One region of the Cupriavidus alkaliphilus genome, then DNA from elsewhere that is predicted to be linked to it. Evidence: riboswitches for the same ligand, from Rfam matches in the RefSeq annotation. Region 1 holds a riboswitch; the other holds the start of a gene.
What was found. Region 1 has a riboswitch for glycine ahead of gcvT (glycine cleavage system aminomethyltransferase GcvT). Riboswitches for the same ligand answer to the same signal wherever they lie in the genome.
Positions count from the first base shown of each region.

Region 1 (3,405 bases):
CGCTTTCCGGCGCCGCGGTGGCGGCTTCGTTGACGGCGATCACTTCGCCGGCCACGGGTGCGTAGATGTCGGACGCGGCCTTCACCGATTCCACCACGGCCAGCGCGTCGCCGGCACCGACCGACTTGCCCACCTCGGGCAGTTCCAGGAAGACGATGTCGCCCAGCGCGTCCTGGGCGTGGTCGGTGATGCCGATGGTGAGCGTGCCATCGGCTTCGACGCGCACCCACTCATGCGACTCGGTGTACTTGAGGTCAGCGGGGAAATTCATGAAGGTTCTCCGGATTCAGATCTGTTTCTTGTTTGGGTGATGCCTGCCCGGCAACGCTGCCGGCAGGCGAGGGCGACCGTTGGTGAGCGGGGCTTTCCCTTAGCTCACGAGTGCCTTGCCATGACGCACAAACGGCAGTTTAACCACAGTCGCGTTGAGTTTGCGGTCGCGGATCTCGACCTGCACGGTGTCGCCCACGTTCACGCCGTGGGGCAGGCGCGCGAAAGCGATCGATTGCGACAGCGAGGGGCTGAAGGTGCCGCTGGTGATTTCACCGTCACCGGCTGGGGTGATGACCTTCTGATGGGCGCGCAGCACGCCGCCTTTGTCACGCAGGATCAGGCCGAGGAACTGCTGGCGCGAACCGGCCGCAGCCAGCGCCGCCTTGCCGGTGAAGTCGCGCTCGCTCTGCAGGTCGACGGTCCACGCCAGGCCCGCGTCCAGCGGCGAGACCTTGATATCCATGTCCTGGCCGTACAGGTTCATGCCGGCTTCCAGGCGCAGCGTGTCGCGCGCGCCCAGGCCGGCCGGGCGCACGCCCGCGGCATTCAGTTTTTCCCACAGCCCGGCGACGCTGGCGGCCGGCACCACCAGCTCGAAGCCGTCTTCGCCGGTGTAGCCGGTGCGCGCCACCATCACTTCGCCGAGGGCGGGGTCCTGCACCACCACGGCGTTGAACGGCTTGAGCGCATCGGAAGGCTGGGTCGACGGGAAGGTGCTCCACACCTTGGCGCGGGCGTTGGGCCCTTGCACCGCGACGATCGCCAGCGGCTGCACGCCCGCGGGCGCAACGTCCTCGCGGCGCGGCGTGATGGTCACGCCGCTGCCGGTGGCGTCGTTGCGGGCGCGGATCCAGTCGATATCGCCCACCGCGGTGCCGGCGTTGACCACCAGGCGGAAACGGTCCTCGGCGAAGAAATAGACGATCAGGTCATCGATGACACCGCCGTTTTCGTCGAGCATGCAGGAATAGAGTGCCTTGCCGGGGGTCTGCAGCTTGTCGACGTTGTTGGCCAGCAGGCCGCGCAGGAAGCTGCGGGTATTGGCACCGGCGAGATCGACCACGCACATGTGCGAGACGTCGAACATGCCGGCGTCGCTGCGCACGGCGTTGTGCTCTTCAATCTGCGAGCCATAGTTGACCGGCATGTCCCAGCCGCCGAAGTCGACCATGCGGGCGCCGAGGGCGCGGTGGATAGCGTTGAGGGGCGTGGCCTGGAGCGTCATGGAATCCTCGGGGGCAGTCTCGGTTGGCGAAAACAAAAAAGGGTCATCCGCCGCAACCTTCGCTACGCCAAGATGGCAAGCGATCCGCTGCGGCGGATGACCCCTCTGTCCTCGATACCTGAGAGATTACGAGGCGGATCCCATGATCCCTTCCTCGCGCGCCCCTTCGGTGGGCACGCTCGCCACGAATGGCGGGTGCCGCTCTCCAGAGTGCGGCATGCATCGTGTGCATGTTGCATGCCGATCCGACCGGTCCGTGGTGCCTGAGAGTTTTCGGGTGATACCCCTTCGGCGGCGCAGGCGATGCGCGCTCTCCCGGTCGGATGCGCGCAATGTACGGGAGGCCCCGGCCTTTGTCAAACCACGGCAGAGGCCCGCCGTACCTACCGCTGCGCGGTGTGGCCTTACTTCTTCTTGTCGTCGGTGACGACGTTGCCGATCACGCCGCCAACGGCCGCGCCACCCAGCGTACCCAGCGCGCTGCCGTCGGTCAGGACGGCGCCGCCCACCGCGCCGGCACCGGCGCCGATGGCGGTGTTACGTTGTTTCGGGGTCATGTCCGCGCAACCGGCAAAGGCCGCGACCGTCATGCCGATCAGGGTCACCTTGGTCAAAGTTTGCATGGTTTTCATTGTTGGCTCCGATGTGATGATTTGTGCATGCCCAAGCGATCCGGCGGACCGGGGGACACACTGGTTAGAGTGTCGCGTTATGCCATTGGCTCCGTTCTTTACGAAGTGTTACGCCGATGACACAGCCGGGCCTGCGGTTGCGCATGGCGCTGACTGACCCGCCGCGGCGAGCGTGTTAACATCGCCAGCTTTGCCGCCCTCCATTGCCGGGGCGCTGGCAAAGCCCGCCGTCTTCCGCCGATTCCGCCGCCGCCCCCGAACGCCCGCCCCGCATGACCCATGGCCTGAACCCCGCCCAATCCGAAGCCGTCCGCTACCTGGACGGGCCTTGCCTGGTGCTGGCCGGCGCGGGCTCCGGCAAGACCCGGGTGATCACGCAGAAGATCGCGCATCTGATCGAGGACAAGGGCTTCGAGCCGCGCCATATCGCCGCCGTCACGTTTACCAACAAGGCGGCCAAGGAAATGCAGGAGCGCATCGGCAAGCTGATGGAAGGCAAGACTACGCGCGAGGGCAAGCGCATCCCGCTCAAGCAGCTGACGGTCTGTACCTTCCACTCGCTGGGGGTGCAGATCCTGCGCATGGAAGCCGAGCACGTCGGCCTGAAGCCGCAGTTCTCGATCATGGATTCGGACGACTGCTTCGGCCTAATCCAGGAGCAGCTGGGCACCACCGACAAAAAGCTGATCCGCGGCGTGCAAAGCACCATCTCGCTGTGGAAGAACGGCATGGTCGACCCCGAGGCCGCGATCGCGCAGGCCGCCAATGCAGACGAGCACCAGGCCGCGCTGGTCTACCGCAACTACGTCGCCACGCTGAACGCTTACCAGGCGGTGGATTTCGACGATTTGATCCGCCTGCCGGCGGAACTGTTCGCGCGCAATGAAGCGGTACAACTCAAGTGGCAGAACCGGTTGCGCTACTTCCTGGTCGACGAATACCAGGACACCAACGCCTGCCAGTACCAGCTGCTCAAGCTGCTCGCCGGCGGCTCGCACCTGCGCGCGCCGGCCTTCACCGCGGTGGGCGACGACGACCAGGCCATCTATGGCTGGCGCGGCGCCACGCTGGACAACCTGCGCGGGCTGCAGACCGACTTCCCGGACCTGAAGGTGATCAAGCTGGAGCAGAACTACCGCTCCACCGTGCGCATCCTGGAAGCGGCCAACGCCGTCATCGCCAACAATCCCAAGCTGTTCGACAAGAAGCTGTGGAGCGAGCACGGCATGGGCGACCCGATCGCCATCCACCCGATGAACGACGAGGAGCACGAGG
Region 1 covers NZ_JACHWE010000010.1:46,846-50,250, forward strand. Annotated here, with positions in the region: gene gcvH (glycine cleavage system protein GcvH) at 1-271, opposite strand, end outside; gene gcvT (glycine cleavage system aminomethyltransferase GcvT) at 371-1,498, opposite strand; glycine riboswitch at 1,594-1,717, opposite strand; glycine riboswitch at 1,739-1,826, opposite strand; gene FHX60_RS25150 (YMGG-like glycine zipper-containing protein) at 1,903-2,130, opposite strand; gene FHX60_RS25155 (UvrD-helicase domain-containing protein) at 2,403-3,405, shown strand, end outside.

Region 2 (3,405 bases), on a different contig from region 1:
ATCATCGGTTGGTCCGATGACGCCACCAGTATTTCTTGTCGGTACCGGGGAATCGATGAGAGATGTCGCATTTCCAGGGGCGCGCGAAGTTTGGATCCGGGCAACGGATTCAGAAATCGCTGACTCTTGAAAATGCGCGTGCGGGCTGAGCCCTTCACCTCCGCAGCATCAGGCCCGCACCGGCGTCAGGGCCGCGCCAGGCACCATCGCCGGGGCGCTTCCCAGTGCCTGGTCCACAATCCCCGCCACCATGTCCGCCGTCACCGCCGACAAAGTCCACCCCAGGTGCCCGTGGCCGGTGTTGTAGAAGATGCAGGCCGCGCGTCCGCGTCCTACGCGCGGCAGCATGTCGGGCATCATCGGCCGCAGTCCGGCCCATGGCACCACGCTGCGCGTGCTGACGCCCGGGAAGCACTGCTGCACCCAGTCCACCAGCGGGCGGATGCGGTCGGCGCGGATATCGCGGTTGGTGCCGTTGAACTCGGCGGTGCCGGCAACGCGGAAGCGGTCGTCGCCCAGGCGGCTGGTGACCAGCTTGGTTTCGTCGTCGAGCAGGCTGACCACCGGTGCCGCGGCGCGGCTGGCTTCATCGGTCAGGTTGACCGTGATCGAATAGCCCTTGACCGGATAGATGTTGACGCGGTCGCCCAGCGCGGCGGCCAGTGCGCGGCTGGCGGTGCCGGCGCAGATCACGGCGCCGTCGAAGGTGGAACTGGTGCTGTCGTTGCCATCCTGCACGGTGATGGTGGCGCGCCGGCCGTCGGTCTTGACCGCGCGCACGTCCTGGCCATACAGGCAGCGCACGCCCAGGCGTGCGGCGGCGGCGGCCAGGCCGCTGGTGAACTTGTGGATGTCGCCGGTGGCATCGCTCTCGGTGAAGTAGCCGCCGTAGTAGGAACCCGCCAGCGTCGGCTCGATCGCGCGCATCTCCTGCGGCGTCACCGCGCGCCGCTCCAGGCCGCCTTGCGCCAGCAGCGCGGAGACCCGGCCGGCATGCTCGAAGCCGGCGCGGTCGCGATAGATATGGAGGATGCCGGCGCGCTTCAGGTCGAAGTCGATGCCTTCCTGCGCCGCCCACGCAAACAGGTGCTCGCGCGCGGCGATGGCAAGGCGTGCGGTTTCGATGGTGTTGCGGCGGTAGTGGGGAATCGACGCGATGAACTCGGCGAACCACGACAGCTTGTGCCAGCTGGGCCGGGGATTGACCAGCAGCGGCGCATCGTTGCGCAGCATCCACTTCATCCCTTTGACGATGGTGGACCAGTGGGTCCAGACCTCGGCGTTGGAGGCGGAGAGCTGTCCGCCGTTGGCGAACGAGGTCTCCATGGCGGCATAGCGGTGCCGTTCGAACAGGGTGACGGAGAATCCGCGCCGGGCCAGCGCGTAGGCCGTGGTGACACCGGTGATGCCACCGCCGATGACAGCGATTGTCTTCATGATCTGCAGGATCCAGGAACGTCGAAGGGTAGGAGTCCGCACGCAATATGCGTGGAGGACGCCCCCTCTGTTCTGGACCTGAGAGATTCACGACGCCTCGCCGCGGGGGGCGGGCACGCTTGCTCCTTCGGTATGCCGGGCGGACGATGGCGTCCGGCATTCTTCAGAGTGCACTGACGGGTGATGCCGGTCCTTTTGCCTGAGAGTTTCCGGGGCGGTTGCTCCTTCGGCGCCGTGCGCGGCGGGCGCCGCGACAGTCTCTCCCTGCATCACGCTGGCTGGAGGCCAGTCGGGGCAATGTAGTGACATGGCCGTGTATTGGGTATACGGGTTAACGCTGATATTGCCGGCGGCCCGCGTCGCTATGTCGCATCGGCGCGGCTGCCCTCGGCCCATAAAATGTCAGCGCTCGCTATCTCGGACGTGTGGCGGAGGTGCGGCGGAGGCGCGGGAGGTGCGCCTCATGCTGCGCAGGACAGCGAGCCAAAAAAAGACGACAACAAGGTTTTCCAGTGAAGAAGAATCGCATTGCGCTGGCCGTTTCGGCAGTGCTGATGGGCCCCGCCGTGGCCGCCGCGCAGGCGGTGGAGGCGCCCGCGCCGCTGCAGGAGGTGGTGGTATCGGCCAGCCCCGAACGCGGCGAGACGCCGGCGATCCCGCCCAACACGCCGTCGCCGGCCTACGGCATCCGCAGTGCCCGCATGGCCGACTTCAACGTGGTCAATACGGAAGACGCCCTCAAATACGCGCCCAACCTCGCCGTGCGCAAGCGCTTTATCGGCGATATGAATTCGATCATCTCGGTGCGCAGCACCAGTTCGCGCCAGTCGGCGCGGGGGCTGGTCTATGCGGACGGCCTGCTGCTGTCCAACCTGCTGGGCTCGGACTTCAGCTTTCCGCCGCGCTGGTCGCTGGTCAATGCCGCCGAGATCGAGCGCATGGACGTGCTGTACGGCCCGTATTCGGCGCTGTATCCCGGCAATTCGCTGGGCGCGACGGTGCTGATCACCACGCGCACGCCGGAGAAGTTCGAGGGCGACGCCAGCGTGCAGTGGTTCACCCAGCGCTTCAACCTGTACGGCACCCACGATAACTTCAACGGGGTGCATGCCAACGCCTATGTGGGCGACCGCGTCGGCGCGTTCTCTTGGCTGGTCAGCGTGGACCGGCAGGACAGCAAGAGCCAGCCGCTGAGCTTCTATACCGCGTCGCGCTCGACGCGGCCCGCGGGCGCGGCGGACACGCCGGTTTCCGGCGCTTATTTGGACCGGGACCAGAGCGGGCGCGACCGCGTGGTGATGGGCGTGAACAGCGAGGGCGTCACGCACACCGTCCAGGACCAGCTCAAGCTCAAGCTCGGCTACGACATCACCAGCACGCTGCAGGCGCAGTTCACCGCCGCCTACTGGCAGCAGGACCGCTCCAACACCACCGGCAGCTACCTGCGCGATGCCAATGGCAACGTCGTGTCGGGCGGACCGGTGAACATCGGCGGCTACCAGTACGTGATTCCGGCCAACGCCTTTGCGCCCGGCAATGGCGAGGATGCGCGCTGGCTCTACGGCCTGTCGCTGCGCACGCGCAACCAGACCGGCTGGAATTTTTCCGGCGTGGCGTCGCTGTTCGATGTCAGCAAGGACGTGAGCCGCAGCGCCAACGCCGTCGGCAATGGGCCGGGCACGGTCACCTATGGCGACGGCACCGGCTGGCGCACGCTCGACCTGAAGGCCGACTACCGCCCGCAGCGCCTGCAGGGCGGGCACTGGGTCACGTTCGGCTACCACTATGACAACTACCGGCTGAGCAACACCACCTACAACACCTCGGACTGGCGCGCGGCCACCATCACCGCGTTCAACAATGCCTTCACCGGCAAGACCGAGACCCAGGCGCTCTACGCGCAGGACGCCTGGTACTTCGCCGAGGACTGGAAGCTGATCCCGGGCTTGCGCTACGAGCACTGGCGCG
Region 2 covers NZ_JACHWE010000005.1:244,463-247,867, forward strand. Annotated here, with positions in the region: gene FHX60_RS18745 (D-amino acid dehydrogenase) at 169-1,437, opposite strand; glycine riboswitch at 1,495-1,614, opposite strand; glycine riboswitch at 1,615-1,713, opposite strand; gene FHX60_RS18750 (TonB-dependent receptor) at 1,950-3,405, shown strand, end outside.
Region 2: linked by a shared signal. The riboswitch ahead of FHX60_RS18745 (D-amino acid dehydrogenase) and the one ahead of gcvT (glycine cleavage system aminomethyltransferase GcvT) in region 1 are both predicted to bind glycine.